DNA from 2 places in the Burkholderia sp. BC1 genome. Region 1 is predicted to be linked to the other one. Evidence: predicted binding sites of a transcription regulator. Region 1 holds the regulator's gene; the other holds the start of a gene.
What was found. Region 1 encodes LexA, which represses DNA repair genes until DNA is damaged. Its sites were predicted from a motif close to ACTGTATNNNNATACAGT; they were not measured.
Positions count from the first base shown of each region.

Region 2: recA (recombinase RecA) is a predicted target of LexA. The motif match lies at 13,110-13,127, and genes of this name have one in related genera.

Region 1 covers NZ_JBQYLP010000076.1:7,228-22,368, reverse strand. Annotated here, with positions in the region: gene ACSHSS_RS25870 (sugar ABC transporter substrate-binding protein) at 105-1,055, opposite strand; gene ACSHSS_RS25865 (CysB family HTH-type transcriptional regulator) at 1,367-2,293, opposite strand; gene ACSHSS_RS25860 (sulfate/molybdate ABC transporter ATP-binding protein) at 2,368-3,429, opposite strand; gene cysW (sulfate ABC transporter permease subunit CysW) at 3,443-4,390, opposite strand; gene cysT (sulfate ABC transporter permease subunit CysT) at 4,387-5,286, opposite strand; gene ACSHSS_RS25845 (sulfate ABC transporter substrate-binding protein) at 5,403-6,440, opposite strand; gene lexA (transcriptional repressor LexA) at 6,705-7,352, shown strand; gene ACSHSS_RS25835 (hypothetical protein) at 7,379-7,714, shown strand; gene ACSHSS_RS25830 (DUF2939 domain-containing protein) at 7,744-8,421, shown strand; gene ACSHSS_RS25825 (universal stress protein) at 8,501-8,998, opposite strand; gene nodI (nodulation factor ABC transporter ATP-binding protein NodI) at 9,328-10,242, shown strand; gene ACSHSS_RS25815 (ABC transporter permease) at 10,248-11,087, shown strand; gene ACSHSS_RS25810 (hypothetical protein) at 11,127-11,549, opposite strand; gene ACSHSS_RS25805 (permease) at 11,654-12,712, opposite strand; gene mnmH (tRNA 2-selenouridine(34) synthase MnmH) at 12,709-13,842, opposite strand; gene ACSHSS_RS25795 (LysR family transcriptional regulator) at 13,908-14,861, opposite strand; gene ACSHSS_RS25790 (M20 family metallopeptidase) at 15,027-15,141, shown strand, end outside.
Region 2 covers NZ_JBQYLP010000003.1:73,174-88,314, forward strand. Annotated here, with positions in the region: gene ACSHSS_RS02595 (hydrolase) at 1-369, shown strand, start outside; gene ACSHSS_RS02600 (DUF2946 family protein) at 362-958, shown strand; gene ACSHSS_RS02605 (M48 family metalloprotease) at 1,051-2,757, opposite strand; gene moaC (cyclic pyranopterin monophosphate synthase MoaC) at 3,083-3,562, shown strand; gene ACSHSS_RS02615 (TonB family protein) at 3,683-4,033, opposite strand; gene ACSHSS_RS02620 (PglL family O-oligosaccharyltransferase) at 4,627-6,408, opposite strand; gene ACSHSS_RS02625 (pilin) at 6,532-7,131, opposite strand; gene ACSHSS_RS02630 (TerC family protein) at 7,233-7,937, opposite strand; gene sucD (succinate--CoA ligase subunit alpha) at 8,094-8,975, opposite strand; gene sucC (ADP-forming succinate--CoA ligase subunit beta) at 9,123-10,289, opposite strand; gene ACSHSS_RS02645 (DUF2889 domain-containing protein) at 10,358-10,957, opposite strand; gene recX (recombination regulator RecX) at 11,104-11,961, opposite strand; gene recA (recombinase RecA) at 11,961-13,034, opposite strand; gene ACSHSS_RS02660 (response regulator transcription factor) at 13,223-13,981, shown strand; gene ACSHSS_RS02665 (sensor histidine kinase) at 14,000-15,141, shown strand, end outside.

The DNA.
Region 1 (15,141 bases):
TGACGCTCACAACTGCATCGGCATGCAGCGGCCGTGATCGCGCTCACACCGGATAACGGCCGCCGCGCCGGATTCTTGAGGGCGGCGGCACGCGCCGCGCGGCGTCACTTCGTCACGAGATCGACCGGCGTCTCGACCACGCCCGACAGCTCCGCCTGCTTGCGGTGCTCGGCGATCGCCTTCAGCGCCGTGTCGATGCCGAACACGGCCTGCTTCGCGGCGTACTGATCGGCCGTCGCGAGCACGCGGCCGTCCTTCAGCATCGGCTTGATCGCATTGATGTTGTCGTAGCCGACCACGTACACCTTGCCCTGCTTGCCGGCCGCGCGCACGGCCGACACGGCGCCGATCGCCATGTTGTCGTTGCCGCACAGCAGCGCCTTCAGGTTCGGGTATTCGTTCAGCATCGCGGACGCGACCGCGTTGCCCTTGTCGATCTCCCATTCGCCCGACTGCACCGACACGACCTTCATGCCGCCCGCCTTCATTGCGTCCTGGAAGCCGGCCGTGCGCTGCTGCGCGTTGGTCGTCGTCGACACGCCTTCGACGATGCCGACCTGGTCGCCCGCCTTCAGCTTCTTCGCGAGGTAGTCGCCGACCTTGCGCGCACCCTTGCGGTTGTCGGGCCCGACGAACGGCACGTTGAGGTTCTTCGACTTCAGCACGTCGGGGTCGAGCCGGTTGTCGATGTTGACGACGATGATGCCCGCATCGACGGCCTTCTTCACGACCGGCACGAGCGCCTTCGAGTCGGCCGGCGCGAGCACGATCGCGTCGACCTTCGACACGATCATCTGCTCGACGATGCGGATCTGGTTCGCGGTATCGGTCTCGTCCTTGATCCCGTTCGTGATCAGGTCGAACTGGCTCGCGTTGTGTTTCTGGTATTCCTTCGCGCCGTTTTCCATCGTCAGGAAGAACTCGTTGGCGAGCGACTTCATCACGAGCGCGACCTTCGGCTTGCCGGCCGCTTGCGCGTGGACGGCGGGAGCGGCGGCAACCGCGACGGCAGCGAGCGCGGCGGTCAGAAAGCGACGGCGAAAGCGGACATTCATACACATCTCCTGGCGACTGGCCTGTCGGGGCCGACTGTTGTTTTATTGCGAGCAAACGTTTGCGCCACACTACCCGGCGATTGGCCATCGATGCTGCTTGTCGGTACCAAGGAAGAAAACAAGGCAGACGGCCGACTGCCTGACGCGTGTCGTTGTTTACACGCCGCCGCCGGCGGACGCCGGCGGGGTGAAGGTATGCTGGACCGTTTCGCGCCGGCGCGCAACCCGTCTAATCAATATTTAAGGGTTTATTCGGAGCGCGCCGGCGGCTAACGGGACGCGCGAAGCATGCACGCGCCCGCCTGTGCCGATCACACCGCTTCGCGCAGCTGGCCGGCGATTTCGGCTTCGTTCAGGTGCGGCGCGAACATCTCGATCAGCCGATAGGCATACGCACGCAGGAACGCGCCCTTGCGCAGCCCGACGCGCGTCGTGCTCGCCTCGAACAGATGCTGCGTGTCGAGCGCGACGAGCCCCGTGTCGCGTTGCGGATCGTAGGCCATCGCCGCGACCACGCCGATGCCCATGCCGAGTTCGACGTAGGTCTTGATCACGTCGGCGTCGATCGCGGTCAGCACGACGTCGGGCACGGCGCCGGCCTGCGCGAACGCCTGGTCGATGTGCGAGCGGCCGGTGAAGTCCTGGTCGTACGTGATGATCGGATACTCGGCGATTTCGTCGAGCGTCAGGTTTTCGCGGCCGACGAGCGGATGCCCCTTCGGCACGACGACCGTGTGGTGCCACGAATAGCACGGGAACGTGACGATGTCGGGATAGCGGTCGAGCGCCTCGGTCGAGATGCCGAGATCGGCCTCGCCGTTCAGGATCATCTGCGCGATCTGCTGCGGGCTGCCCTGCCGCAGCGCGAGATGGACCTTCGGGAACACGTCGGTAAACTGCCGGATCACCTTCGGCAGCGCGTAGCGCGCCTGCGTGTGCGTCGTCGCGACGACGAGGTGGCCGCTGTCCTGATCGGCGAACTGCCGTGCGACGCGCCGCAGGTTCTCCGCGTCGAGCAGCATCCGCTCGATCAGCTGATGCACGGCCTTGCCGGGCTCGGTCAGGCCCGTCAGCCGCTTGCCGCGGCGAATGAAGATGTCGACGCCGAGTTCGTCCTCGAGGTCCTTGATCTGCTTCGACACGCCCGACTGCGACGTGTAGAGCACGTTCGCGACCTCGGTCAGGTTCATGTTCTGGCGCACCGCCTCGCGCACGAAGCGCAGTTGCTGGAAGTTCATGGGTATGCCTCTTGGGCTGTCGTTGTTCGATGGTCGATACGGAGCGCCGTGCGCTCCTTCCTGCCTGGCCGGCGTCAGCGCGCCGGAAATACGCGTACCGCGCGCGGCACGGCCGTCGCGCCGTCGCCGACCTGCAGCGACAGCGCGCGCCATGCGTCGCGGTCGAGTTCCGCCTCGAGCGCCCCGCCCGCGCGCGATTCGAGCTCGACGCGCACCGAGCCGCCGAGCGGAATCACGCGACGCACGTCGACGGCGATGCCGTCGCGATGGCCCGCTTCGGCGGCCGGCCACAGCTGCAGATCGTGCGGCCGCACGTACGCGTGCGCGGGGCCCGCGAAATCCGCGTCGACGGCGATCGGCGCGGCCGCGCCCTCGGCGACGAAGCCGCGCTCGGCCACCGTGCCGGGCAGCCGGTTCGCGGCGCCGAGGAATTCGTAGACGAACGCGCTCTGCGGATGATCGTAGACCTCCTGCGGACTGCCGACCTGCTCGACGCGGCCGCGGTTCAGCACGACGATGCGATCCGCGACTTCGAGCGCCTCTTCCTGATCGTGCGTGACGAAGATCGTCGAGATGTGCAGATCGTCGTGCAGGCGCCGCAGCCAGCCGCGCAGCTCCTTGCGCACCTTCGCGTCGAGCGCGCCGAACGGCTCGTCGAGCAGCAGCACCTTCGGCTCGACCGCGAGGGCGCGCGCGAGCGCGATCCGCTGGCGCTGGCCGCCCGACAGCTCGGACGGATAGCGCTGCGCGAGCCAGTCGAGCTGCACGAGCTTCAGCAGCTCGTGCACCTTGTCGCGAATCGCGGCTTCGGACGGCCGCTCGCGGCGCGGCTTCACGCGCAGGCCGAACGCCACGTTCTCGAACACGGTCATATGGCGGAACAGCGCGTAGTGCTGAAACACGAAGCCGACCTGCCGGTCGCGCGCGCCGACCGATGCGACGTCGAGCCCCTGCAGTACGACCTGCCCCGCGTCCGCGTGCTCGAGGCCCGCGATCACGCGCAGCAGCGTGGTCTTGCCGCAGCCGGACGGCCCGAGCAGCGCGACGAGCTCGCCGGGCGGGAAGTCGAGCGACACGTTGTCGAGCGCGGTGAAATCGCCGAAGCGCTTCTGAAGATGACGGACGGTGATACCCATTCTGGTTGCCTCTTTACGATTTCGACGAAATGGCGGCAGGGCCGGCATGTGCGGGAACGGCGTCGCGCGCGCCGGACAGCTCGGCGGCGAGATGGCGTTCGGCGAGCAGCTTCAGCGCGAGCGTCACGAGCGCGAGCAGCGCGAGCACCGATGCCACCGCGAACGCCGCGGCGAAGTTGTACTCGTTGTAGAGAATCTCGACGTGCAGCGGCATCGTGTCGGTCTGGCCGCGGATATGGCCGGACACGACCGACACTGCGCCGAATTCGCCCATCGCACGCGCATTGCAGAGGATCACGCCGTACAGCAGCCCCCACTTGACGTTCGGCAGCGTCACGCGGCGGAAGATCTGCCAGCCCGACGCGCCGAGCACGCGCGCGGCCTCTTCCTCGTCGCTGCCCTGTGCCTGCATCAAGGGAATCAGCTCGCGCGCGACGAACGGGAACGTGACGAAGATCGTCGCGAGCACGATGCCCGGCACGGCGAAGATGATCTGCACGTCGTGATCCTGCAGCCACGGGCCGAGCCAGCCCTGCGCGCCGAACAGCAGCACGTAGACGAGGCCCGAGATCACGGGCGAGACCGAGAACGGCAGATCGATCAGCGTCGTCAGCAGCGCCTTGCCGCGAAACTCGAATTTCGCGATCGCCCACGACGCGCACACGCCGAACACGAGGTTCAGCGGCACGGCGATCGCCGCGACGGTCAGCGTCAGCTTGATCGCGGCCCACGCGTCCGGATCCGCGAGCGACTCGAGGTAGAAGCCGACGCCCTTGCGCAGCGCTTCGACGAACACGGCCGCGAGCGGCACGACGAGAAAGAAGGCCAGAAACGCGAGCGCGATGCCGGTGAGCAGCCAGCGCACGGCGCGCGGCTCGCTGACGGGGTCGAGCCGCTTCGCCGCGCGCGCACGCTCGGCGGATGACGGGTTCTTGAGCACGGCGGTCACCTCCTGCGTCATGGCCGGCCTCCTGCCGCGACCGCGGCGGTATCACCGGACGCGGACGCGGGCGCGCTCGCGCCGCGGCTCGTACGGCGCTGCAGATACCACTGCAGCGTATTGATCAGCAGCAGCATCAGGAACGACACGACGAGCATCACGACCGCGAGCGCGGTCGCGCCCGCGTAGTCGTACTGTTCGAGCTTCGTGATGATCAGCAGCGACGTGATCTCCGACTTCATCGGCACGTTGCCGGCGATGAAGATCACCGACCCGTATTCGCCGAGCGCACGCGCGAACGCGAGCGCGAAACCGGTGAGCAGCGCGGGCAGCACGGCCGGCAGCACGACGCGCCGGAACGTGAGCCAGCGAGATGCGCCGAGGCACGCGGCCGCCTCCTCCTGCTCGCGCTCGAAATCCTCGAGCACCGGCTGCACGGTGCGCACGACGAACGGCAGGCCGATGAAGGTCAGCGCGACCAGCACGCCGAGCGGCGTGAACGCGACCTTGATGCCGAACGGTGCGAGATACTGGCCGACCCAGCCGTTCGCCGCGTAGACGGCCGCGAGCGAAATGCCGGCCACCGAGGTCGGCAGCGCGAACGGCAGATCGACGATCGCGTCGACGAGCCGCTTCAGCGGAAACGTGTAGCGCACGAGCACCCACGCGACGAGAAAGCCGAACACGGCGTTGAGCAGCGCGCCGCCGAATGCGGCCGAGAACGTCAGCCGGTACGAGGCGAGCACGCGCGGCGACGTGACGGCGGCGACGAACTGGTCCCACGACAGCGTCGCGGTCTTCAGGAACGTGGCGGCGAGCGGAATCAGCACCACGAGGCTCAAATAGGCCACCGTGATGCCGAGCGTCACGCCGAAACCGGGCAGCGCGCTCGGCTTGCGAAAGGTGTACGTGGTCATCGGATGCTCTTGCTGGGTCGATGCTCATGGGCCCGACGCGAACGCCGGCGCGACAGGTCGCGCCGGCGGCGTCCGGGACGCGGCGCACTACGTGGCGCGCCGCTGTCGTTGTCGTATTACTGCGGCTTGTAGATCGAATCGAACACGCCGCCGTCCGCGAAATGCGTCTTTTGCGCATTCGTCCAGCCGCCGAACGTGTCGTCGACCGTGTACAGCTTCAGCTTCGGGAACTGCTTGGTCAGTTCCGCCGGCACGCTCTTCGAGCGCGGCCGATAGTAATTGCGCGCCGCGATTTCCTGGCCCTGCGGGCTGTACAGGAAGTTCAGGTACGCTTCCGCGAGCTTGCGCGTGCCCTTCTTGTCGACGACCTTGTCGACGACCGCGACCGGCGGCTCCGCCAGAATGCTCGCCGACGGCACGACGATCTCGAACTTGTCGGGCCCGAACTCCTTGATCGACAGGAACGCCTCGTTCTCCCATGCGATCAGCACGTCGCCGATGCCACGCTGCACGAAGCTCGTCGTCGCACCGCGCGCGCCCGAATCGAGCACGCCCGCGTTCTTGTAGAGCTTCGTGACGAATTCCTTCGCCGACTGCTCGCTGCCGCCCGGCTTGTGCAGTGCATACGCCCATGCGGCCAGGTAATTCCAGCGCGCGCCGCCCGAAGTCTTCGGGTTCGGCGTGACGATCGACACGCCCGGCTTGGTCAGGTCGTCCCAGTCCTTGATGCCCTTCGGGTTGCCCTTGCGCACGAGGAACACGATCGTCGACGTGTACGGCGACGCGTTGTCGGGCAGGCGCTTCTGCCAGTCCTTGTTCACGAGCCCCTTGTTCGCGAGCGCGTCGATGTCATAGGCGAGCGCGAGCGTCACGACGTCGGCCTGCAGGCCGTCGAGCACCGAGCGCGCCTGCGCGCCCGAGCCGCCGTGCGACTGCTTGAAGTTGACCGTCTCGCCCGTCTTCGCCTTCCATTCCTTGCCGAATGCCTGGTTGAAGTCCTGGTACAGCTCGCGCGTCGGGTCGTACGACACGTTCAGGAACGTCGTATCGGCCTGCGCGTGCGTCGCGACGCCCAGCGCCGCCGCCGCGCCCAGCGCGAGTGTTGCAATCAAGCGGCCCGCCCCGCTCATCAGCCCCGTCGTGCGCTTCACCATCCTTGGTTCTCCAGTGTTGTCGGTATTGCGATGTCGGGCCAGTCTATCGAACGGGCTACATGATTAAAAATAATCCTTCTTCATTTTTTAATACTGAAAAGTGCTAACGCAATACGGACGGACGGTTGCGGCAGACGAACCGGCGCATGGACGTCGCAATCGGGCGTCGGAACCGGCGCGATCGCGTCGAACTTCACGTAACACTTGAAATTCGCGAAGTACTGTATAAAAATACAGCTCACTGTCTATCCATACAGTTGAACCATGACCAAACTCACCGCACGCCAGCAGCAAGTGTTCGACTTGATCCGCCGCGCGATCGAGCGCTCCGGTTTTCCGCCCACTCGCGCCGAGATTGCGGCCGAGCTGGGTTTCAGTTCGCCGAACGCGGCCGAGGAGCACCTGCGTGCGCTGGCGCGCAAGGGCGTGATCGAGCTGGCGGCGGGCGCGTCGCGCGGCATCCGGCTGCTCGGCGGCGACGACGCGCCGCACCAGTTCACGCTGCCGCATGCGGGGCTGATGCAACTGTCGCTGCCGCTCGTCGGCCGTGTCGCGGCCGGCAGCCCGATCCTCGCGCAGGAACACATCTCACAGCACTTCGCGTGCGATCCCGCGCTGTTCTCGAGCAAGCCCGACTATCTGCTGAAGGTGCGCGGGCTGTCGATGCGCGATGCCGGCATTCTCGACGGCGATCTGCTCGCGGTACAGAAGCGCACCGAAGCGAAGGACGGCCAGATCATCGTCGCGCGGCTCGGCGACGACGTCACGGTCAAGCGTCTGATGCGCCGGCCGGGCGGCATCGAGCTGATCGCCGAGAACCCGGATTACGAAAACATCTTCGTCAAGGCCGGCAGCGCGGATTTCGCGCTGGAAGGCATCGCCGTCGGGCTGATCCGCTCGGGCGAACTCTGACATTCCGTCTCGCTCAGGAGAACACCATGGAACGCCTTGCCCGCCTGCTGCCTTTCCGTCAATTCGGTCGCCTGCGTCATCTGCGCGGCCGCACGCCCTGCGCGCCGCTGTCCGCTGCGGCGCCCGCCGGCCATGAAGTCGCAGTCGAACGGCAGGCGTCGCTGCTGCCTTCGGCGCTCCCCGCCTTCGCGCGCGTGTCGCTCAATGCCGGGCTCAATCACGCGGAGCCCGCGCGGCGCGCACCGGTGCGCGTCTATCACGGCCGTTCGCGGCTGATCATGGTCGGCACGATCGACGCCGTCTGCCGGATGATCGATCGCTGCATCGCGGAGGAACGTTCGGCCGCGCAAGGCGGTCTCTGATTGCGACACGGTTTCGCTCCGGAGGTATCGTGACGCGCTCGTCGAGCCGCGCATGGCGGCTCAAACCCTTGCTGATCGTCGTGCTGGCGGTCGCCGTCATCGCGGCGATCGGCTATGCCTACGCGTCGCCGTACATCGCGCTCGGCCGCCTGAAGTCGGCGATCGATGCGCGCGATGCGCAGGCCGTCAGCGAATACGTCGACTTTCCGTCGCTGCGGATCAGCCTGAAGCAGCAGGTCACCGAGGAATTGATGCGCCGGATCGACGCGGTGAAGAAGGACAACCCGTTCGCGGTACTCGGCGCGCTGATCGGTTCCGCGTTGATCGGGCCGCTCGTCGATGCGTATGCGACGCCGGAAGGCGTGGCCGCCCTGATGAGCGGTTTCCCGCCGAAAGGCAATCCCGGCGAGCGTCCGCCCGACTGGCAGGCGCAGCAGGCCGGCGGCGCTGCGCCGTCTGCACCCGGCGCGGCCGTGCCGCCGGCGAGCGCACCGGCTCCGGGCAGCGCGGTCGCATCGGCGCCGCCGCCGGCAGCATCCGCTCCAGCGGCGCCACCGGCGCAGCAGCAAACGCACGCCGGCTACCGCAATATTGACGAATTCGTCGTCACCTATCAGCGCACGGCCGACGGCACGCGCTATGCAGCGATCTTCCACCGCTTCGGCCTGTTCTCGTGGAAGCTGTCGGCGATCGATCTGCACGCGTAGCGCGCGTCGGCGCGCTGCCGCGGCAGCGTTGGCGACGTCGCCGCGATCGGCGCCTCGAGCGCCGATCGCGCTCATCACATCACTGGCCGCTCGCCGTCGCGGCTTCGCGCTCGCGTGCGATTTCGGCCTTCTGCTCTTCGGCCGACGAGCATGCAACCAGAATGCTGCAGTTCACGCGATCGAGCAGTTGCGTATTGCCCGACCCCATCCACCATCTCGATAGTCCGCTGCGGCATCGGTGTCCGACGACGACGAGATCGACTTTCAGCTCGCCGGCGAGGTTCGCGATTTCGTCGATCGGATAACCGAACGCGAAATGGCCCTCTGCCTGCACGCCGCGCTCGCGCAGCCAGTTCACGCCTTCCTGCAGGATTTCACGTGCGGTTTCCTCGAAGCGGCCGCATGCGACGTCGGTCAGCAAGCCGGCACTTTGCGCGATGCTCGAACGCATGTCGACGACCGACAGCAGATGCGTTTCGGCCTTCAGGTCCAACGCGAGATTGGCACCGCATCGCAGCGCCTTGCGCCCCTCGAGCGTTCCGTCGTAGCACAGCAGAATCTTGTTGTAGCTAGCCATGAGACCTCCCTATCGCGACAACGAGCCCTACACATTCATCATGGTGCGCCGCAATCCGGCGCGCAAGGGATGGAAAACGCTGACGCGCCGCATGCGGCGCGTGCGCAATGATGCGGTGCACGATGATCGCGGCCCTGCACGATGCCGGCGCATACGCGCTGAACGAACGCAAGCGATGCACTAGAATGGCCCGTCGTGCCGCGGTTTCGCTGCACGCGAACGCGCATCGCCACGCTTGCTTCGATCATGCCCGATCTGACCGGCGTTGTCCCGATCCGTTCGCGGCATCCGCGCGCACCGCTGCTCGCCGTCACAACGATAACGCCGCCATGTCCGTCGCACCCATCGATTTCCGGAACGTCGAAAAGCGCTATGGCGACAAGCTCGTCGTCAACGATCTGTCCTTCCACGTGCAGGCCGGCGAGTGCTACGGGCTGCTCGGCCCGAACGGCGCGGGCAAGACCACGACACTGAAGATGCTGCTCGGCCTCGCGTATCCCGACGCCGGCGCAATCTCGCTGTGCGGCGAACCGGTGCCGTCGCGTGCGCGGCATGCACGGCGGCGCGTCGGTGTCGTGCCGCAGTTCGACAATCTCGATCCCGACTTCACGGTTCGCGAGAACCTGCTCGTGTTCAGCCGCTATTTCGGCATGTCGGCGCACGCGGCGCGCGCGCTCGTGCAGCCGCTGCTCGAATTCGCCAAACTCGAGAACAAGGCCGATGCGAAGGTCGGCGAGCTGTCCGGCGGCATGAAGCGGCGGCTCACGCTCGCACGCGCGCTCGTCAACGATCCCGACGTCCTGGTGCTCGACGAACCGACGACGGGCCTCGACCCGCAGGCACGCCACCTGATGTGGGAACGGCTGCGCTCGCTGCTCGCGCGCGGCAAGACGATCCTGATCACGACGCACTTCATGGAAGAAGCCGAACGTCTGTGCGATCGGCTGTGCGTGATCGAGGAAGGCCGCAAGATTGCCGAGGGTGCGCCGCATGCGCTGATCGCGTCCGAGATCGGCTGCGACGTGATCGAGATCTACGGGCCCGACCCGATCGCGCTGCGCGATGAAGTCGCGCCGCTCGCGCAGCGCACCGAGATCAGCGGCGAGACGCTGTTCTGCTACGTCAGCGATCCGGAACCGCTGTGCGCGCGGATCAAGGGCCGCGCCGGGTTGCGCTATCTGCATCGTCCGGCCAATCTGGAGGACGTGTTCCTGCGGCTGACCGGCCGCGACATGCAGGACTGACCGACATGGACGTACGTAACTATCCGGACTCCGCTGCGCCGCACGCGACGCCTGCGCGCGAATCGCGCTTCGCGCTCGCGATGCCGGCGAACGCGACCAACTGGATCGCGGTCTGGCGCCGCAACTACCTGGTCTGGCGCAAGCTCGCACTCGCGTCGATGTTCGGCAATCTGGCCGACCCGATGATCTATCTGTTCGGGCTCGGTTTCGGGCTCGGCCTGATGCTCGGCCACGTCGACGGCGTGTCGTACATCGCGTTTCTCGCAGCCGGCACGGTCGGCTCGAGCGTGATGATGTCGGCGAGCTTCGAATCGATGTATTCGGGTTTTTCGCGGATGCACGTGCAACGCACGTGGGAAGCGATCATGCACACGCCGCTCGCGCTCGGCGACGTCGTGCTCGGCGAAATCGTCTGGGGTGCCAGCAAGGCGATGCTGTCGGGCGCCGCGATCATGCTCGTCGCGGGCCTGCTCGGCTATGCGCGGTTTCCGTCGATGCTCGCCGCACTGCCGGTGATCGCGCTGGCGGGGCTCGCGTTCGCGAGCGTCGCGATGGTCGTCACGGCGCTCGCGCCGTCGTACGACTTCTTCATGTTCTATCAGACGCTCGTGCTGACGCCGATGCTGCTGCTCTCGGGCGTCTTCTTCCCGATCACGCAGCTGCCGCAGCTCGCGCAGCATGCGGCGCAGGCGCTGCCGCTCGCCAATGCCGTCGAGTTGATTCGGCCGGCGATGCTCGGCCGGCCCGCGACGGACATCGGCCTGCACGTCGCGATCCTCGCCGCCTATGCGGTGGGCGGCTTCCTGCTGTGCGCGTGGCTGTTCCGGCGCCGGCTGATGCGCTGACGCCCGGCGCGCGCAGCGCCGCCCCTGCGCCCGACAACGTCACTCGTCGTCGTCGCTCCACGGAATCTCGACGTCGGTCAGGAATGCGACGGTCGCGAGTGGGCCGCCTTCATGACGGCCGAGCTTGCCGTCCGCGCGATGCCATTCGACGCGGAACTGCGTGCCCGGATCGTCGGCGATCAGATAGACCGTGCGCAGCTCTTCCGGATCGGCATCGGCGACCGGCCCGTCGAACGACACGAGCATCTTCTGCGGCCATACGCCGTTGACGGGATCGTAGATGCGATCGCCCTGCGGAATGTCGATGCTCGCCTCGACGCCGATCGTCGCGGACGCCTCGACGATCATCGTGCCGAGCGCGTTCAGCACGGCCGTCGCACGCGCGGAATTGGCCTGGCGGATCGCGAGATCGCCCCGCGTCAGCGCCTTTTCGAGTCGAGGATGAATCTTCGGTTGGGTCATGCGTTTTCCTGTTTGCTACTTGTAAAGGGCACCGCGCGGATCGGCGGCGGTGCCGGATGAATACGGCGCGCACACGGGCCGCGCGCGGCCGATGTGCGTCGGCCTCAGAATCCGAACGCGATCGCGAGCAGCCCGCTCGCGATCCCGAACACGACGACGAGGCTCGCGACGATCGCCAGCATATAGGGCTTGAACGACCGTGCGAGCATCGCGAGCGACGGCACGCTGATCGGCGGCAGCGTCATCAGCAGCGCCGCAGCGGGCCCGACGCCCATCCCGAGCGACAGCATCGCCTGGATGATCGGCACTTCGCCGGCCGTCGGAATCACGAACAGCGCGCCGGCCACCGCGAACGCGACGATCCAGCCGAGATGATTGCCGATGTCCGGCCCGATGTGCGGAAACAGCCACGCACGCGCGGCGCCGAGCAGCAGCACGAGCACGACGTATTCGGGCACGAGCCGCACCGCCATCCGCGCGAGCAGCTTGATCCAGCGCACGAACGCGTTGCCGGCCGCGGCCTGCTCGGCCGCCAGCGCCGCGAGTTGCGCGTCGTCGATGCTGCGATCCTCCGGCCGCGCGATGCGGTTCAGCAGATAGCCGATGCCGAACACCATCGCGATGCCCAGCACGAGCCGCAGCGCGCTCCAGTGCCAGCCGAGCACGAAGCCCATGAACACCAGCGCGGCCGGGTTCAGCACCGTATTGCCGAGCCAGAACGCGACGGCGCCGCCCGGCGACGCGTGGCGCGCGCGCAAGCCCGCGACGACCGGCGCCGCGCAGCACGTGCACATCATGCCCGGCAGCGACAGCAGGCCGCCGGCCGCGACGCTGCCGAAGCCGGTGCGGCCGAGCACGCGCGCGACCCAGTGCGCGGGCAGCAGCGCCTGCACGGCTGAGCCGAGCAGCAGGCCGAGCACCATCGCCTGCCAGATCGCCTTGCCGTACGCCCACGCGTAGTCGAGCGCGGCCTTCAACGACGGCTCGGGCGCCGACGCCGCCGTGCCCATCAGGATCGACTGGCCGATCGAATGATGTTCGGCGGCGATGAACGCCTTGTTGTAGTACGGAAACCATTTGACGTAGAACAGTCCTGCGACCGCGATCAGCAGGAAGGTCATCCAGCCGAGCGCCGGAACGGGTTGCGTGCGTGTGGTCGTCATCGTGAGGTGGTCGGATGGTCGTGAGCGGTAATCGGCGCCGCGGCGGACGCCGACGCGTAGGCCGGCGACGCGGGCAAGCCCGCCTGCGCGAGCTGCTCGAGCAGCGTGCGCGCCTGGTCCGGCACGTCGGCGGCATTCGGGCGGAACGCGAACGTCAGCGCGCGGTTCGGCTTGTCGTACGACGCGCGATACGTGCGCGCGTATGCGGGATCGTAATGCCGGTCGATCAGCGTGCCGAACAGTTCCGCGCGCCGGTCGGCCTCGAGCAGCGCGCGCCAGCGCGCCACCTCTTCGCGGCTGTGCAGCCCGATGAGCCGGTCGAGCTGCGCGCCGAACGCGGCGCGATCGTCGAACAGGTGGCCGTAATCGTCGAGCAGGAACGCGATGCGCTCGTCGCGCGCGGCTTCGACCTGCACCCAGGGCCCCGCGTGAAACGCGTCGAGCAGCGCGATCGGCAGCTGCACGAGCCCGATCTTGCGGCTTTCCGATTCGACGAACACCGGCCAGGCCGGATCGTAGCGTCGCAGCGTTTCGACAAGCCCCGAATCGAACGCCTTCTGCGACGGCTGCGGCACGCCCGGCAGCGCGCCGAGCAGCGAGCCGCGGTGGCACGCGAGCGCTTCGAGATCGAGCGTCTGCGCGCCCGCGCCGCGCAGCGCGTTCAGCAGCCGCGTCTTGCCGCAGCCGGTGTGGCCGACGAGCGCGATGTAGCGAAAGCGCGTCGGCAGCGTGTCGAGCGTCGCGCAGACCGAACGGCGGTACGCCTTGTAGCCGCCGTCGAGCTGACGCGCCTGCCAGCCGATCAGGTTGAACCAGGTCGTCATCGAGCCCGAGCGCTTGCCGCCGCGCCAGCAGTAGATCAGCGGCCGCCAGTTGCGCGGACGATCGGCAAACGTCGTGTCGAGATGGCGCGCGATGTTGCGCGCGACGATCGCCGCGCCGACGCGCGTCGCCTCGTACGGCGACACCTGCCGATACATCGTGCCGACGAGCACGCGCTCCTCGTTGCTGAGCACGGGCGCGTTCAGCGCGCCGGGGATATGGTCCTCGGCGAATTCGAGCGGCGTGCGCACGTCGATGATCTCGTCGAACTCGGCGGCGCGATCGAGGGTGACAATCAGGTTCTTCAATTTGGCGTCGAAACGGGTCGGTGCGGCTCGGCGAGCCGCACGGGCGCAGGAAGGCGGACCTGCAATTATCTCACGCGCGGGCGCCGCGAGCCGCGCGCCGCGTTCGGCGGCACCGACGCGGCCTTCATCGCGTCGATCAGATGATCGCGAAACGCGCGCACCGACGCCGGCAGATCGCGCCCCGCCATCGTCTGTACCTGGATGCTGCGTTCGCGCAACTGCGGGTTCGTGACCGGCACGACGACGAAGCCGTCGGCGTCGCAGCGGTCGCGCACCGACAGCAGCCCGGAGAACATCACCGCGCCCGTACGTTGCGCGTAGCGGTACATCGCGGCCGTGTTGTTGCTCGTGAGTTCCGGCTCGAGCATCAGGCCGTCCAGCGCGCATGCGATGTCGATCAGCTGGCGCACCGTCGTGCCCGCTTCGGGCAACACGTGCGGATGACGCGCGACGTCGGCGAGCGATACGGCCTCGCGCGCCGCGAGCGGATGATCGCGGCGCAGCAGCGCGAAGATCGGCGCGCGCTCCGTATGCTCGACGCGCACGCCCTTTTCCGGCGCGAGGCTGAAAGTCAGCGCGATGTCGGCGTCGCCCTCGCGCACGCGCCGCGTCGCATCGGCCGGCGACACGACCCACACCGAAAAATCGACGCCCGGATGGCGCGCCTTGAACGTTGCCAGCGCGCCGGGCAGGAAGTCGATCGCGAACCCTTCCGAGCAGGCGATCTTCAACAGACTGCCGTGCAGCGCATCGAGCCCGCCGATCTCCTTCATCACGTGTTCGGCTTCGAGCAGGCTGCGCTGCGCGAAGCCGAGCAGCCGCTCGCCCGCCTCCGACAGCGCCATGCCGCGCGGCCGCCGCTCGAACAGCGGCGCGCCGAGCTCGCTTTCGAGCTTCGCGATCTGCCGGCTGATCGCCGATACGGCGACATGCAGCCGCGCCGACGCGTCGCTGATCGAGCCCGTACGCGCGACTTCGACGAAATACCGCAGTGCCAGGCCATGCAGAAAAGCCGCCATCGTTCTGTCTCCGTGCCGCGAGCGGCCGTCCTGCTTTGCCTTTTCGGCAAAGAAAGCTTCGAAATTCGATCATTGTGACAAAAAAAACGGCTTTCTAGAATCGATCGCACTTCATGCCGGCGGCGCGGCCCGCGCACCGTTCGGCACCTTCCGAGGAGACACGTCTTGACCCGTACCGCTGCCGTTCAGCATGCGCTGAACCAGTTCGAATCCGGCGCGCTGTTCGCGACGCTGAGCCGCCGCGTCGGCCTGCGCACCGAAAGCCAGGAGCGCGGCGCCG
Region 2 (15,141 bases), on a different contig from region 1:
CTCGAGCAGTATCCGGGGCTGTTCGACCGCGACGCGATGCTGCGCGCGGTGACGATGCACGACTTCGACGAGGTCGTGACCGCGCCGCTGCACGGTTTCGCGAATGCGAACGACTACTGGACGCAGGCCACCACGCGCCCGCTGCTGCCCGCCATCGACGTGCCGACGCTGATTCTCAATGCGCGCAACGATCCTTTCCTGCCCGAGTCGGCGCTGCCGGGCCCGGCCGACGTCTCGCCGGCCGTCGAACTCGACCAGCCCGCGCACGGCGGCCACGCGGGATTCATGACCGGTCCGTTCCCCGGCCGCCTCGACTGGCTGTCGGTGCGCGTGTTCGGCTATTGCTCCAAATTCGTCGACCATGGATGACATCGTCAAGCAGGCGCTCGCGAAATGGCCGAACGTGCCGCACTGCACGGGCTGGCTGCTGCTCGACCGGCGCGGCACGTGGCGGCTGCGCGACGAGGCCGCGCAGGCCGCCGGCGAACTCGGTTCGCCGATCCGCCATGCCGCGCTGATCGCTTTCATCGGACGCAACTACGAGTGCGACGCGCACGGCCAGTGGTTTTTCCAGAACGGGCCGCAGCGCGTGTACGTCGAACTCGCGTATACGCCGTGGATCGTGCGGCTCGCCGAGCGCGACGGACAGCTGTCGCTGACCGATCACACCGGTACGCCGTTCGAGCCCGACGAGGCATGGCTCGACGATGCGGGCGGCGTGCTGTTCGTCGAAGCCGGCACCCGGCCGCGCGTCGCCGCGCTGCACGATCACGATCTCGCGCTGTTCGCCGATCACGCGGACCTCGACGCGACGCCGCCCGTGCTGCGCTGGCGCGACGCCCGGCTGCTGCCGCTCGCGCAGATCGCGGGCACCGACGTGCCGGCTCGGTTCGGCTTCGTCACGAGCCCGGCGCGACGCGCGAGCGAAGCCGGCAAGGCGGGCGAGGCCGGGCGCTGAGCGCGTTCGTCGCTGCGTTCGTTCGTCTTCGCGTTCATCTCCGCGGCCGGCGTTCGCCGCGCGTACATCACGCACGCGCCCGCCGCTAACCGCTAGCCGCGCCCGTTCTTGTCGTCTTCGCGCTCTTCCTTGTAGCGCGCCTCGAATTCCAGCAGTCGCGCGCCGATGATCGACTGGTCGTAGAACGACACGTCCTTCGCATCGCGCGCTTCCTTCAGCTGACGAATCGCCGACGGCCACGCGCCGTCCAGCGCGAGCTTCTCCGCGAGCGCGCGGCGCCGCGCGAGCACGTCGCCCTTCCCGTCGCTCGCCTTCGCGAGATAGTCCCACCAGTCCGGCTGATCGGGATCGGCGCTCGCCTGCGCCCGCGCGAGCGTCTGCGCTTCGGCAAAACGGCGCGCCGCGATCAGCGTCTGCAGATGCACGACGATCGCCGCGTGCGACGCGGGCCAGCGCCGCTGCGCGAGCGCCGCGAGCCGCACCGCGTCGTCGCTACGCCCGGCGCGTCGCGCGATGTCGGCAGCCAGCACGTCGAGGCTCGGCGAGCCCGTGGCCGGATCGCCGTCGCGGCGCTCGCGCGCATCGAACGCTGCGCGCGCCGTGGTGAGCGCGCGATCCGCCGCGTCGTACTGTCCGAGCAGCGCGTTCGCCAGCGCGATGCCGTACGCGTTCGCCGCGACGTTCGGCGCGGTGCGATCGTCGATCTCGAGCTGCATCCGCCGCGCTTCGGCCGCGATGTCGTTCGGCGCACGGTTCTGCAGGATCCGCAGCCGCGCGCGCACGAAACCGTATTCCGGCGACTGACGCGGCTGCCGGTACGGCGCGCGCCGCGCGCGGTCGTCCATGTCGGCGATCCGCTCGACCGTCAGCGGGTGCGTCCGCGCGTAGGCCGGCACGCCGGCGTCGCCCATCGACGCGCGTTCGAGGCGTTCGAAGAACCCCGGCATCCCGTACGGGTCGTAGCCGGCGCCCGCGAGCAGCTGGAAGCCGACGCGGTCGGCTTCGCGCTCGGCCGTCCGCGAAAAGCGCAGCTGATTGTCGACCGCGAATGCCTGTCCGCCCATCGCGATCGCGCTGCCGAGATCGCCGCTGCGCGCGAGCACGCCGGCCAGTACGCCGAGCAGCATCGTCGCGAGCGCCGTGTAGCCGGTTTTCTCGTTCGCGCCGATCATGCGCGCGATGTGCCGCTGCAGCACGTGCCCCATCTCGTGACCGATCACCGACGCCAGCTCCGATTCGGTCTGCGTCGCGACGACGAGCCCGCTGTTGATGCCGATGAAGCCGCCCGGCATCGAGAACGCGTTGATCTGCGGATCGCGCACGCCGAACAGGTCGAAGTCCGGCGCATAGCCGCCGATGTACCGTGCGGAAGCCGCGGCCGCCAGACGTTTCGCCACCGCATTCAGGTAGTCGCGGACGAGCCAGTCGTCGAGATAGTCGGGGTCGCGCCGCACGTCGCGCATCACGCGCTCGCCGAGCTTGCGCTCGGCCTGCGGCGTCAGCGCGCCGCCCGAGCCGTCGCCGAGATCGGGCAACTCGAATGCGCGAAGCGGCGCGCGCAGGCTTGCGGCGGGCGCCGACGCATCGTCGGCGATACCCGTGGCGCCCGAAAAACGGCTCTCCGCGCCGCCGTACGTGCCGAACACGCCGGTCGCGATGCCCGGCGGCACGGTCGAGATCGACGGCGCAGCGGCGTTGGCCGATTCGAGCGGCGCCGGCGTCGTACGCTGCGCGAAGCTGTTCGCCGGCAGCGCGAGCGCAGCCGACAACGACACGGCAAGCAACTGTTTGACACGCATGGCAGGATGGAGCGACGCCGCCCGCGCGCCGGGCGCGCATCGCGGCGTTTGGTCTGATCTGAATATCGTGGCCATTGTACCGGCGCAACCGCGACTGTCCTGCGCCGCGCACGCGCGATCTGCACGCGCGCCGGCGCGAACGCCGCTGCTATGATAGGCGCCCGTTGAAACCCTGCGCGAGATCGCGGCGCGCGTTGCCGCAGGCGCTCCGCCGCGCATGCGCGCCGGAACGCCGAGCGGCGGCCGCATCGCGCCTACCGATCGAGCGCAACGCATCAGGATCGACACACGTCCGCGCGCGGACGACGATCGACAGGAGCATCACATGTCTGGACTCACCCATTTCGATGCCGCCGGCCACGCGCACATGGTCGACGTCGGCGGCAAGCAGGAAACGCAGCGGATCGCGGTCGCGCGCGGCACGATCCGGATGCTGCCGGCCACCTTCGAGCTGATCCGCGACGGCAAGGCGAAAAAAGGCGACGTGCTCGGCGTCGCGCGTATCGCCGCGATCCAGGGCGCAAAGCGCACCGCGGATCTGATTCCGCTCTGTCACCCGCTCGCGCTGACGCGCGTCGCCGTCGATTTCGAACTCGACGACGCACTGCCGGGCGTGCATTGCATCGCGCAGGTGGAAACGTTCGGCCGCACGGGCGTCGAGATGGAAGCGCTGACGGCCGTGCAGGTCGGGCTGCTGACCGTCTACGACATGTGCAAGGCCGTCGATCGCGGGATGGTGATCGGCGATGTCAGTGTCACCGAGAAGCGCGGCGGGAAGTCGGGCGATTGGAAGGCGCAGGCGTGATCCATCGTTCCATCGCGGCGACGTCGCGCGTTTGACGGGCGCACGCGATAGTCGATTCGCCGCACACGTCGGCGGATCTGCGATTCGAAACGCTTTAGTTCGACAGCGCCCCGCCCCGCGTCACTGGCCGCGTTGCGGCTCGAACACGAACGGCTGCGTCAGCAGGAAGGGGTTCGCGGCGGCGCCGGTCTGCGTGCACGTTGCGCGCGCCATCGCCTCGACGGCCGCCCGGTCGGCCGCGGCGTTGCGGCTGCTCGTCGTCACCGTCACGTTCTGCGCCTCGCCGGACGCCGTCATCAGCGCGCGCACCAGCACGGTCGCCGGGCGTGTGAGCGGCTTCGCAGTATCCGGATAAACCGCACGCGGAATATGGCACGTCAGCTTGCTTTCCTGCGACGACGACAGCATCGCGCAGCCGGAAAACAGCATCGCGACGGCAGGCAGGATCAGGTAGGTCGAGCGAATAGCCATGGTCGAATATCGTTGTTCAGGTCTGTTCCGGACGAACGCCGCGTGACGGCGGCATCGCTCCCCGCACGCGCTCGGCTGCGCCGCGGCCGTCGGACCGGCGCCCCGTGACGGCCGCGCGGCCTCTCGATCGATCGGCCGCGATCCCGCTGCGTACCCTGCCGACGCGACGTCGGGCGCCCTCGAGCCCGAAACGTTGCGTCGACGTGCGCGAGCGCGCATCGGAAGGCTTTCGTGCATTGTGCACGCGCCATCGCGCGCATGGCAGCGATTTGACAATGGTTGACGCGAATCGCGCCCGATCTGGCGCGACTCCGTGCGATCCGGGAAGCAATCGCCGCGCGGCGCGCAATCGCGTGTGCCGCGCTGTCGCACGATCGCCGCTGTATCGCCCGTATCGAGCGGCGCGAATTCCGTTTATCCGGCACCGTGCCGCGTCACTTAGCCCGTGTCGTTGGGGGCGACTCCGTGCGATGCGCAAAGCAATCGCCGCGCGTCTCGGGAATCGCGCCCGCGCCGCGCGGTCGCGCGACCATCGGCGCATCGCCTGAACCGAGCGGCGCGAATTCCGCTTGTCGGCCGCTGCGCCGCGTCCCTTACTCGGTATCGTCCTCGTCGTCCGACTCGTCGTCCGCATCGGACGGCACTTCGCCGTATTTCGCGACGACGGCCGCCTTGAACGCCTTCAACGACGGATGTTCGTCGCACAGCTTGTAGAGCAACGCGAGTTGCGCCGGCCAGTCCTTCAGCTCCTTCGCGAACACCTGCAGCCGCGCGACGGTATCGAGCGCATCGGCTTCCCGCCCGTCGAGCGCCTGCAGCACCGCATAGCGGCGCAGCACCGTCTCGCCCGGCAACAGGGCGATCGCGCGCTCGTGCGCGGCGAGCTTCGCCGGCAGATCGTCCGGCGAGATCGTGAGCAGCGTGGCCGCGCCGTAATCGCCCCACGCGTGGAACAGCAGCGACGGCGCATCGCGATACTGCGCGGCCGGACTGCTGCCGTAATACAGCACCTCGGCGCGCTGATAGTCGCGCAGCACGGGAATCGTCGCGAGCAGCCCGGCGAACGACAGCACCGCGAACAGCGCAAACGCCGCGCGCGCAGGCAGCACGCGCAACGGCGTCACGTCGAGCAGCCCGACCACGAACATCGCGGGCAGCAGGAAGAACATGTATTGCTGCGGATACTCGACGAGCGCGTGCATCAGCAGGATGCCGATCAGCGCGAAGCCGAACACGCGCGAGCTCGACTGCGGCGCGCGCACCGCCCGCACGAACCACATCACGAGCGTGACGGCCAGCACGCCGAGGCCGACGAGGCCGGACTTCGCGAGCAGGTCGATGAAGATGTCGTGCGAGTTGTTCGCGATCTCGACGCCGCCGAGCGCGCGCGCAAGCGCGAACTGGTTCGACGGGAACTCGCCCCAGCCGACGCCGAGCAGCGGATGCTCGCGGAACATCGCGAGCCCGTACTTCCACAGCGCGAGGCGCGGCGCGATCTGCCCGGCGTCGCGCATCCGCTCGGCCGCCGATTCGGCGAGATTCAGCTGATAGTGGACGTTGGCCCAACGCACCGCGACGTTCACCGCAACGAACGCGACCACGAGCACGACGGGCAGCAGCCACGCACGCGCGGCGCCGCGCGTGCGGCGCGATTCGACCCACGCCATCCAGAAGCCCGCGACGACCATTACGGCGACTTGCAGCCACGGACCGCGCGACACCGTCAGCGCAAGCCCGGCCGACAGAACGATCGACAGCGCGAGCCAGGCCCACACCGCGAGCCGGCGCGTCTGCACGAGATACAGCGCACCGGCCATCGCGAACGCGATGTAGGTCGCCAGATGGTTCGCCTGCGCCATGTTGCCGTAAGGGCGTCGGTCGACCGCGATGTTGTACATCACGACGAACGGCGACACCGCCGACTCCAGATGAAACAGCTGCACGACCTGACACGCGACCGCGAACACGCCGCCGATCAGCAGCGCGCCCGCCATCATCCGCGCGACCGCGTCGCCGAGCCCGTCGCGCGCGAGCGCGTAGCCGGCCTGCATCGCAACCAGCGCGGCCGCGAGATAACCGAGCGCGAGCCCGTTCATCGACGGTACCTTCAACGGCAGCAGCACGAGCTGCGCGATCAGCACGAGCGCGAAGCCGATCGGCGCGACGAACGCGGCCGGTGCGGCAAACGGTTCGGCCGCGCGCTGCGTGCGCACCAGCAGCACGACCGACAGGCCGAGCAGCAGATACAGCACGAGCGCGGAAAATTCCGAATAGAAGGTCGGAATCGGATATGTGTGGGTGGTGATCGCGTACGGCACGATCAGCGCGACAGCCAGTGCAATGAGCGGCAACGAACGGGTAAAGGTAGAAGGCATGAGCGAACCGGATGTCAGCAACCGGCGCACTATACAAAACTTTCCCCCCTCTGTGCGGGGCCGTCACGCGGCACGCGATGCACGCGCAGCCGCGCGCTGCGCGTGCCCTGCCCCGCCGCGCCGCTACGCGCGGCATTCGGCCGGCGCATATTTGGCCGGCAACGTCGCGGCCGTACCGGGCAGCGGCCCCGCTCCCGGCGCCGGCAGCGATGACGCATCCTTGCCTGCGGCAAAGCATTCCCATGCGATCGCGCCGGCCTGCATCTCGCCTTTCTTCAACGGCACGCGCGCCGTCGGCGTATCGGGCTTGTCGGGCGCCGACGGCACGAGCACCAGCGTATTGGCGCCCGCCGCGGCGACGCGCGCGGTATACGCCACGGTGATCTGGCCTGTCTCCGCGTCGATGCGGATCGATTCGACGTTGCGCGTCGCGGCCGGCGCACTATAGCCGCCGTCGAGCCCCGTGCCGCTCGCGGCATTGTCGGCAACCGCGAGCCGCGCGGACGACGCGAGCGCAAGCCCCTCGCCCACACGCGAGCGCGCGAGATAGTCCTGGTACGCGGGAATCGCATACGCGGCGACGACGCCGACGATCGCCAGCACGATCATCAGCTCGATCAGCGTGAAACCGGCGCGCCACGCGCGCAGCGGGGCCGGCCGCCGCGCGCGCCGCAGATCGGCGGCCAGACGGCGGAACAGGGAAACGGAAAAGGCTTCGAACATGACGGGCTCCGGAAACGAAAAACGCCTGCCGGTTCGGCAGGCGTTTCGATCGTAGCCAGCGGGCCGCGAGGCCGGCACTCGGCCGGACGGCCAACGTCGCGTCAGTGCGCGCGCGTCACGCTGCGCCGCCTGCGCAGCGCATAGCCCGCAGCGACGACGAGCAACGCACCGGCAATGCTCGCGCCGTAGACCGCGGCCGGCGTGTCGAGCACCGGCCAGCGATCGCCGACCGGATCGTGCACGATCAGCCCGCCGGCAATCCAGCCGAGCAAGCCCGCACCGAACGCGACGACGATCGGGAAACGGTCGAGCAGCTTCAGCACCAGCGTGCTGCCCCAGACGATGATCGGCACGCTGACGACGAGCCCGAAGATCACGAGCGCGATCCGGTGCGACGGGTCGGCCTGCTCGGCCGCGCCGGCGATCGCGATCACGTTGTCGAGGCTCATCACCGCGTCGGCGATCACGATCGTCTTCACGGCGTCCCACAACCGGCTGGCGGGCTTGATGTCGTCGTGCGCGTCGGGCGCCGGCGCCATCAGCTTGATGCCGATCCAGAGCAGCAGCAGCCCGCCGCCGAGCTTGAGGAACGGCACGTCGAGCAGCACGACCGCAAACACGATCAGCGCGACGCGCAGCAGGATCGCACCGGCCGTGCCCCACACGACGCCGCGCAAGCGCTGATTGTCCGGCAGGTTGCGGCATGCGAGCGCGATGACGACGGCGTTGTCGCCGCCGAGCAGGATGTCGATGATGACGATCTGGAGCACCGCGCCCCAGTGCAGCGACGTGAGAAATTCGACCATGGCGATGTGTTTCGCAGGACTTGGCCGTCCACTGGGCGGCCAGAATGGAGACCGGCACGCGCATCGCACGTACCCGGAGATTACAAACGGATTGCGCGAGGATAACAAAAAACGCCGGCTAGGCCGGCGTTTTCTGTACGACGCGCGTCGCGGAAATTACAGCGCTGCCTTCAGCAGGCGGCCCATTTCCGACGGGTTGCGCGTGACCTTGATGCCGCAGGCTTCCATGATTTCCAGCTTCGCTTCGGCCGTATCCGCACCGCCCGAGATCAGCGCGCCGGCGTGGCCCATGCGCTTGCCCGGAGGCGCCGTGACGCCCGCGATGAAGCCGACGACCGGCTTCTTCATGTTGTCCTTGATCCACTGCGCGGCGTTCGCTTCGTCCGGACCGCCGATTTCGCCGATCATCACGACCGCATCCGTATCCGGATCGTCGTTGAACATCTTCATGACGTCGATGTGCTTCAGACCGTTGATCGGGTCGCCGCCGATACCGACTGCCGACGACTGGCCGAGGCCGAGCGCCGTGAGCTGCGCGACGGCTTCATACGTCAGCGTGCCCGAACGCGACACGACGCCGATGCGGCCCTTGCGGTGGATGTGACCCGGCATGATGCCGATCTTCAGCTCGTCCGGCGTGATCGTGCCCGGGCAGTTCGGCCCGAGCAGCAGCGTCTTGCGGCCTTCGCGACGCATGCGGTCCTTCACTTCGATCATGTCGCGCACGGGAATGCCTTCCGTGATGCAGATCGCGAGATCGAGATCGGCTTCGACCGCTTCCCAGATCGCAGCAGCAGCGCCTGCCGGCGGAACGTAGATGACCGACACGGTCGCGCCGGTTTCTTCCTTCGCTTCCTTGACGCTCGCGTAGATCGGAATGCCTTCGAAATCTTCGCCGGCCTTCTTCGGGTTCACGCCCGCGACGAATGCTTCGCGGCCGTTTGCATACTCACGGCAGGCGCGCGTGTGGAACTGACCGGTCTTGCCGGTGATGCCCTGCGTGATGACCTTCGTGTCCTTGTTGATCAGAATCGACATGTATTTTGACCTCTGTTCGATTGGCGTCGCGTGCGAAGCGCGCCGCCATGCGTGTTCATTAGCGCGCCAAGAAAACGCCGGGCCGCCCCAAGTTTTCTTGACCCCCCGCGGGGCCTGGCGCATGGCGCCAGGTCCGGGGGCGCTTCTTTACTTGCCTGCGGCAGCCGCGACCACCTTCTGCGCAGCCTCTTCCATGCTGTCCGCCGAGATGATCGGCAGGCCGGAATCGGCCAGCATCTTCTTGCCCAGGTCCTCGTTCGTGCCCTTCATGCGCACGACGAGCGGCACGTTCAGGTTCACGGCCTTCGAACCGGCGATCACGCCTTCCGCGATCACGTCGCAGCGCATGATGCCGCCGAAGATGTTCACGAGGATGGCCTTCAGGCCCGGGTTCTTCAGCATCAGCTTGAACGCTTCGGTGACCTTCTCGGTCGTCGCGCCACCGCCGACGTCCAGGAAGTTCGCCGGTTCGCCGCCGAACAGCTTGATCGTGTCCATCGTCGCCATCGCGAGGCCTGCGCCGTTCACGAGGCAGCCGATGTTGCCGTCGAGCGAGATGTACGCGAGGTCGAACTTCGACGCTTCGATTTCAGCCGGGTCTTCTTCGTCCAGATCGCGGTACGCGACGATTTCCGGGTGACGGAACAGCGCGTTCGAGTCGAAGTTGAACTTCGCGTCGAGTGCGATGACCTTGCCGTCGCCGGAAACGTTCAGCGGGTTGATTTCAGCCAGCGATGCGTCGGTTTCCCAGAATGCCTTGTACAGGCCTTGCAGGATCGCGCGTGCTTGCGGAATCGAAGCGGCCGGCACGCCGATCTTCGTGGCGAGGTCGTCTGCCTGCGAGTCGAGCAGGCCCGTCGACGGCTCGACGATGACCTTGTGGATCAGTTCCGGGTGCTTTTCGGCGACTTCTTCGATGTCCATGCCGCCTTCGCTCGAACCCATCAGCACGATCTTCTGCGAGATGCGGTCGACGACGAGGCTGACATACAGTTCCTGCTTGATGTCGGCGCCTTCTTCGATCAGCAGGCGGTTCACCTTCTGGCCTTCCGGGCCCGTCTGGTGCGTGACCAGCTGCATGCCGAGGATCTGGTTCGCGTATTCGCGCACCTGCTCGAGCGACTTCGCGACCTTCACGCCGCCGCCCTTGCCGCGGCCACCCGCGTGAATCTGAGCCTTGACGACCCACACCGGGCCACCGAGCTCTTCCGCCACCTTGACGGCCTCGTCCACCGAGAACGCCGGCTTGCCGCGCGGTACCGCGACTCCGAATTTCCGCAGGATTTCCTTACCCTGGTACTCGTGAATCTTCATGCGTGATTCCCTTCAGTCTGAGAGTTGGATGAAAAGTCGCTTAAGACGCTTCTTTGAATGATTTCCGTTCATTCCTTCGTGCCGCCCGACTCCGGCCGGCTCGCGCCGTACCACCGCGGGTAGTACTGCCGCACGACCTCGCCGTCGAACCGCAGCGCACGGCAGCGGCCGAGCTGAAAAGGCGGTTCGTCGTGCGCGTCGTCGTGCTCCGGCCCTTCGCCGCCCGCCTCGCGCACGTTCCATACGTCGCCGGCGAACGCCTGGATCGCCGCCGTCGGCAGCACGGCGCACAGTTCGGTGAGGTGGGAGCAGCCCGCGGTGCCCGACAGGAGCCGGTTCGCGTCGCGACGGAAATTGCGGAAGAGGTTGAGCCCGATCAGGGCCCGGTAGGCAGGAGGAGCGGATTGACAGTGACCCGGATATGGCACCCATTCCGACGACGCTTCGGCGTCGACGACATTGAGGTCACGATCGATGGTCACGCGCAGCCAGAGTTCGTGGATCGGCAGGCCCTGAGGCCGAATGCCCGATGCAAGCGCGACGTCGCGCGGCTTGTGATCGGTCAGGCAGGCTTCGATATCCCACAAGCCGTCGCCGCGCTCGTAGGCGTCCGCTCGGATTGCGCGTCGATGTCGCAACTGACGGGGCACGGGCTCGGATAGCGGCATGCTGGAGGTTGAGGCCGAAGAGGAAAACCCGTGGATTTTAGCATACTGGGTATTTGAGACAGGCCGCCGCAACGGCGGGTATTCCCGTCTGTCGGGGAACGATCGCATTGCAGCAAAATCGCGCGCCACGCGCGCGATCGGCCGCGTCAGTCGTCGATCGGAAAATCGTCGCCGACTTTCAGCAACTTCACGATGGTCGCGCTCGAGAAGCCGCGCGCGGCCAGAAAGCGCGCCTGCTTCGCGCGCTCGGCCGGCGTTTGCGGCAGTGCACCGAATTTCTTGCGCCAGACCGCCTGCGCGCGCGCCCATTCGGTCTCGCGCAGCTGCGTGTTGAGCTCGTCGACGAGCGCGTCGCCGATCGCGTGACGCTTCAGTTCGCTGACGATGCGCGCCACGCCGACACGCGATGCACGACGATGCACGAGACTCTCCGCAAAGCGCGCGTCGGACAGCCAGCCGTCCTTTTCGAGCGCGTCGAGCACGGGCTCGACCGATTCGTCCTCGCCTGCGTACGGCGCGAGCTTGCGGGCGAGTTCGGCACGACTGTATTCGCGCCGCGAGAGATAACCGAGTGCGCGCCCCTTCAGTGAGCGCGGCGGCTTCGACGACTTGCGCTCGCTGCTGTCTCCCGCATCGCCGGATGCGGCGCCGCCCGCGCGGCGCGTGCGGCGCGAATGCTGACTGCTGCGCGTATAGACGTCTTCCGCGGCCGATGCCGAGCCGTCGGCTGCGCGATCACGCGGAAGGCCGAGGCCGGACACGCGCTGGCGGGAACGATCGTGCGCGTCGAACGATTCGTCGTCGTCGAACGGATCCTCCGGCGCGGCGATCTCAAACGAAACGAGGGCATCGTCGGATGCCCTCGTCGCGGTGCGGCTTGCGGCAGCATGACTGCCCGGCAGCCGCCGGCCGGCGCCCGAGGATTCGGCCGGCCGGCCGGCGCGCGCCGCTTCCGGCGTATCGCGCTCGTCCGGCTCGGCAGGCTTGCCTCGGCGCCCGACCATCACTCTTCTTCGTCCATCGCCTCGGCTTCGTCGTGGCCCGCGCCATCCGGCATGGCGGCAACGCCGAGCGATTCACGAATGCGGTTCTCGATCTCGCGCGCGATTTCCGGATTCTCGCGCAGGAATTCACGCGCGTTGTCCTTGCCCTGACCGATCTTCTCGCCGTTGTAGCTGTACCAGGCGCCGGCCTTGTCGACGATCTTCGCCTGCACGCCGAGATCGATGATCTCGCCCTGACGCGAAATGCCCTCGCCGTACAGGATGTCGAAGATCGCTTCGCGGAACGGCGGCGACACCTTGTTCTTGACGACCTTCACGCGCGTTTCGTTGCCGATCACCTCGTCGTTCTTCTTGATCGAGCCGATCCGGCGGATGTCGAGACGCACCGACGAATAGAACTTCAGCGCGTTGCCGCCCGTCGTGGTTTCCGGGTTGCCGAACATCACGCCGATCTTCATGCGGATCTGGTTGATGAAGATCACGAGGCAGTTCGTGCGCTTGATCGTGCCCGTCAGCTTGCGCAGCGCCTGCGACATCAGGCGCGCCTGCAGGCCCGGCAGCGAATCGCCCATCTCGCCTTCGATTTCGGCCTTCGGCACGAGCGCCGCGACCGAGTCGATGACGATCATGTCGATCGAGCCCGAGCGCACCAGCGCGTCGGTGATTTCGAGCGCCTGCTCGCCGGTGTCCGGCTGCGAGATCAGCAGATCCGGCACGTTGACGCCGAGCTTCGCCGCGTACTGGACGTCGAGCGCGTGCTCGGCGTCGATGAACGCTGCGGTGCCGCCCAGCTTCTGCAGCTCGGCGATGACCTGCAGCGTGAGCGTGGTCTTGCCGGACGATTCCGGCCCGTAGATCTCGACCACGCGGCCGCGCGGCAGGCCGCCGACGCCCAGTGCGATGTCGAGCCCGAGCGAGCCCGTGGACACGACCTGGATGTCCTCGGCCGCCTCGCCGTCGCCCATGCGCATGATCGACCCTTTGCCGAACTGCTTCTCGATCTGTGCGAGTGCGGCAGCCAGCGCCTTGCTCTTCTCGGCGGTCATCCCGGAGCCCTTCTTGCTTTCTTCCATGAATCGTCCTTTGCTATGATGAGCAGCGTCTGTAACAGGCGCGCCCGCTTTCAAGCGCTGCCCACGAATGCAGACACTGTATAAAAAAACAGTGTTTTGTGCAAGCCCGCAATCAGGCTGCGTTGTACACGAATATTCGGAGACAGCCGTGCCGGCGCCAACGCGCTGCCGGTCACCGGTCACGCACCATGCGAATTCTCATCGCCGAAGACGACAGCATACTCGCGGACGGCCTCACCCGGTCACTCCGCCAATCGGGCTATGCGGTCGACCACGTGAAGAGCGGCGTCGAGGCCGATACCGCGCTGTCGATGCAGACTTTCGACCTGCTGATCCTCGATCTCGGCCTGCCCAAAATGTCCGGGCTCGACGTGCTGAAGCGCCTGCGCGCGCGCAATTCCAATCTCCCGGTCCTGATCCTGACCGCCGCCGACAGCGTCGACGAGCGCGTGAAAGGGCTCGATCTCGGCGCCGACGACTACATGGCCAAGCCGTTCGCGCTGAACGAGCTCGAGGCGCGCGTGCGCGCGCTGACGCGGCGCGGCGCCGGCGGCGGCCCGACCGTCGTGCGGCACGGCTCGCTCGCGTTCGACCAGGTCGGCCGGATCGCCTATGCGAACGACCGCGTGCTCGATTTGTCCGCGCGCGAACTCGGGCTGCTCGAAGTGCTGCTGCAGCGGATCGGGCGCCTCGTGTCGAAGGAGCAGCTCGTCGACCATCTGTGTGAATGGGGCGAGGAAGTCAGCAACAACGCGATCGAAGTGTACGTGCACCGGCTGCGTAAGAAGATCGAGCCGAGCGGCGTGCGGATCGCGACCGTGCGCGGCCTCGGCTACTGCCTCGAGAAGGTCGTGCCGGCCGCGCCCGCCGACGCGCCCGCGCCGCCGCCCGCGGCGGCCGATCCGGCTTCGGCGAAGCCCGCGACAGCCGGCACGCCGCTGCGCTGACGCCCGGCCGTCGCCGCGATGGCCACGCCGGCCCCTTCCCGCCACCCGACCGGCGAGCCGTCGTCGGCCGCCGACGCGGCGCGCGACGCGCGCTACGCGAATCCGTTCGCCCCGCCCGACGAAACCGACACGCCCGAAGCCGCGCGTCCGCGCTCGCTGTTCGGCGAAATCCTCGACTGGATGCTCGCGCCGCTGCTGCTGCTGTGGCCGATGAGCATCGCGGTCACCTATCTCGTCGCGAAGACGATCGCGAACGGGCCGTTCGATCGCGCGCTCGAAACCAACGCGTACGTGCTCGCGCGGCAGATTCATCCGGTCAACGGCGTCGCCGAGCTGACGCTGCCGCAGCAGACGCGCGACTTCCTGCGCGCGGACAACATCGACAGCGTGTATTTCCAGGTGCTCGGCACGCGCGGCGAGCTGGTCGCCGGCGAAGCCGACATGCCGCTGCCGCGCGACGAGGATCGCCCGCCGCCGGGCGTCGTCGTGTTCCGCGACGATCTGCTGCGCGGCAACGACGTGCGGGTCGCCTATACGACCGTCGCGCTGCCCGACGCGAGCGGCACGCAGCCCGTGCTCGTGCAGGTCGGCGAAACGCTCGACAAGCGCAACGCGCTCGCGAACGACATCATCAAGGGCGTGATCCTGCCGCAGTTCGTGATCCTGCCGCTCGCGATCCTGCTCGTGTGGTTCGGGCTGTCGCGCGGGCTCGCGCCGCTCAATGCGCTGCAGGCGCATATCCGCGCGCGGCGTCCCGACGATCTGTCGCCCGTCGAAGCGCAGCGCGCGCCGCCCGAGATCGAGCCGCTCGTCACGTCGTTCAACGACCTGCTCGCGCGGCTCGAGCAGAGCATGGCGCTGCAGAAGCGCTTCATCGCGGATGCCGCGCATCAGATGAAAACGCCGCTCGCCGGCCTGCGCACGCAGGCCGAATTCGCGCTGCGTCACGCGGTGCCGCCCGACGTGCAGCGCTCGCTCGAGCAGATCGCGACGAGTTCCGAGCAGGCCGCGCGGCTCGTCACGCAGTTGCTCGCGCTCGCGCGCGCGGAGAACCGGGCGAGCGGGCTGATGTTCGAGCCCGTCGAGATCGCGGCGCTCGCTCGGCGTGCCGTGCGCGACTGGGTGCAGGCCGCGCTCGCGAAACGGATGGATCTCGGCTA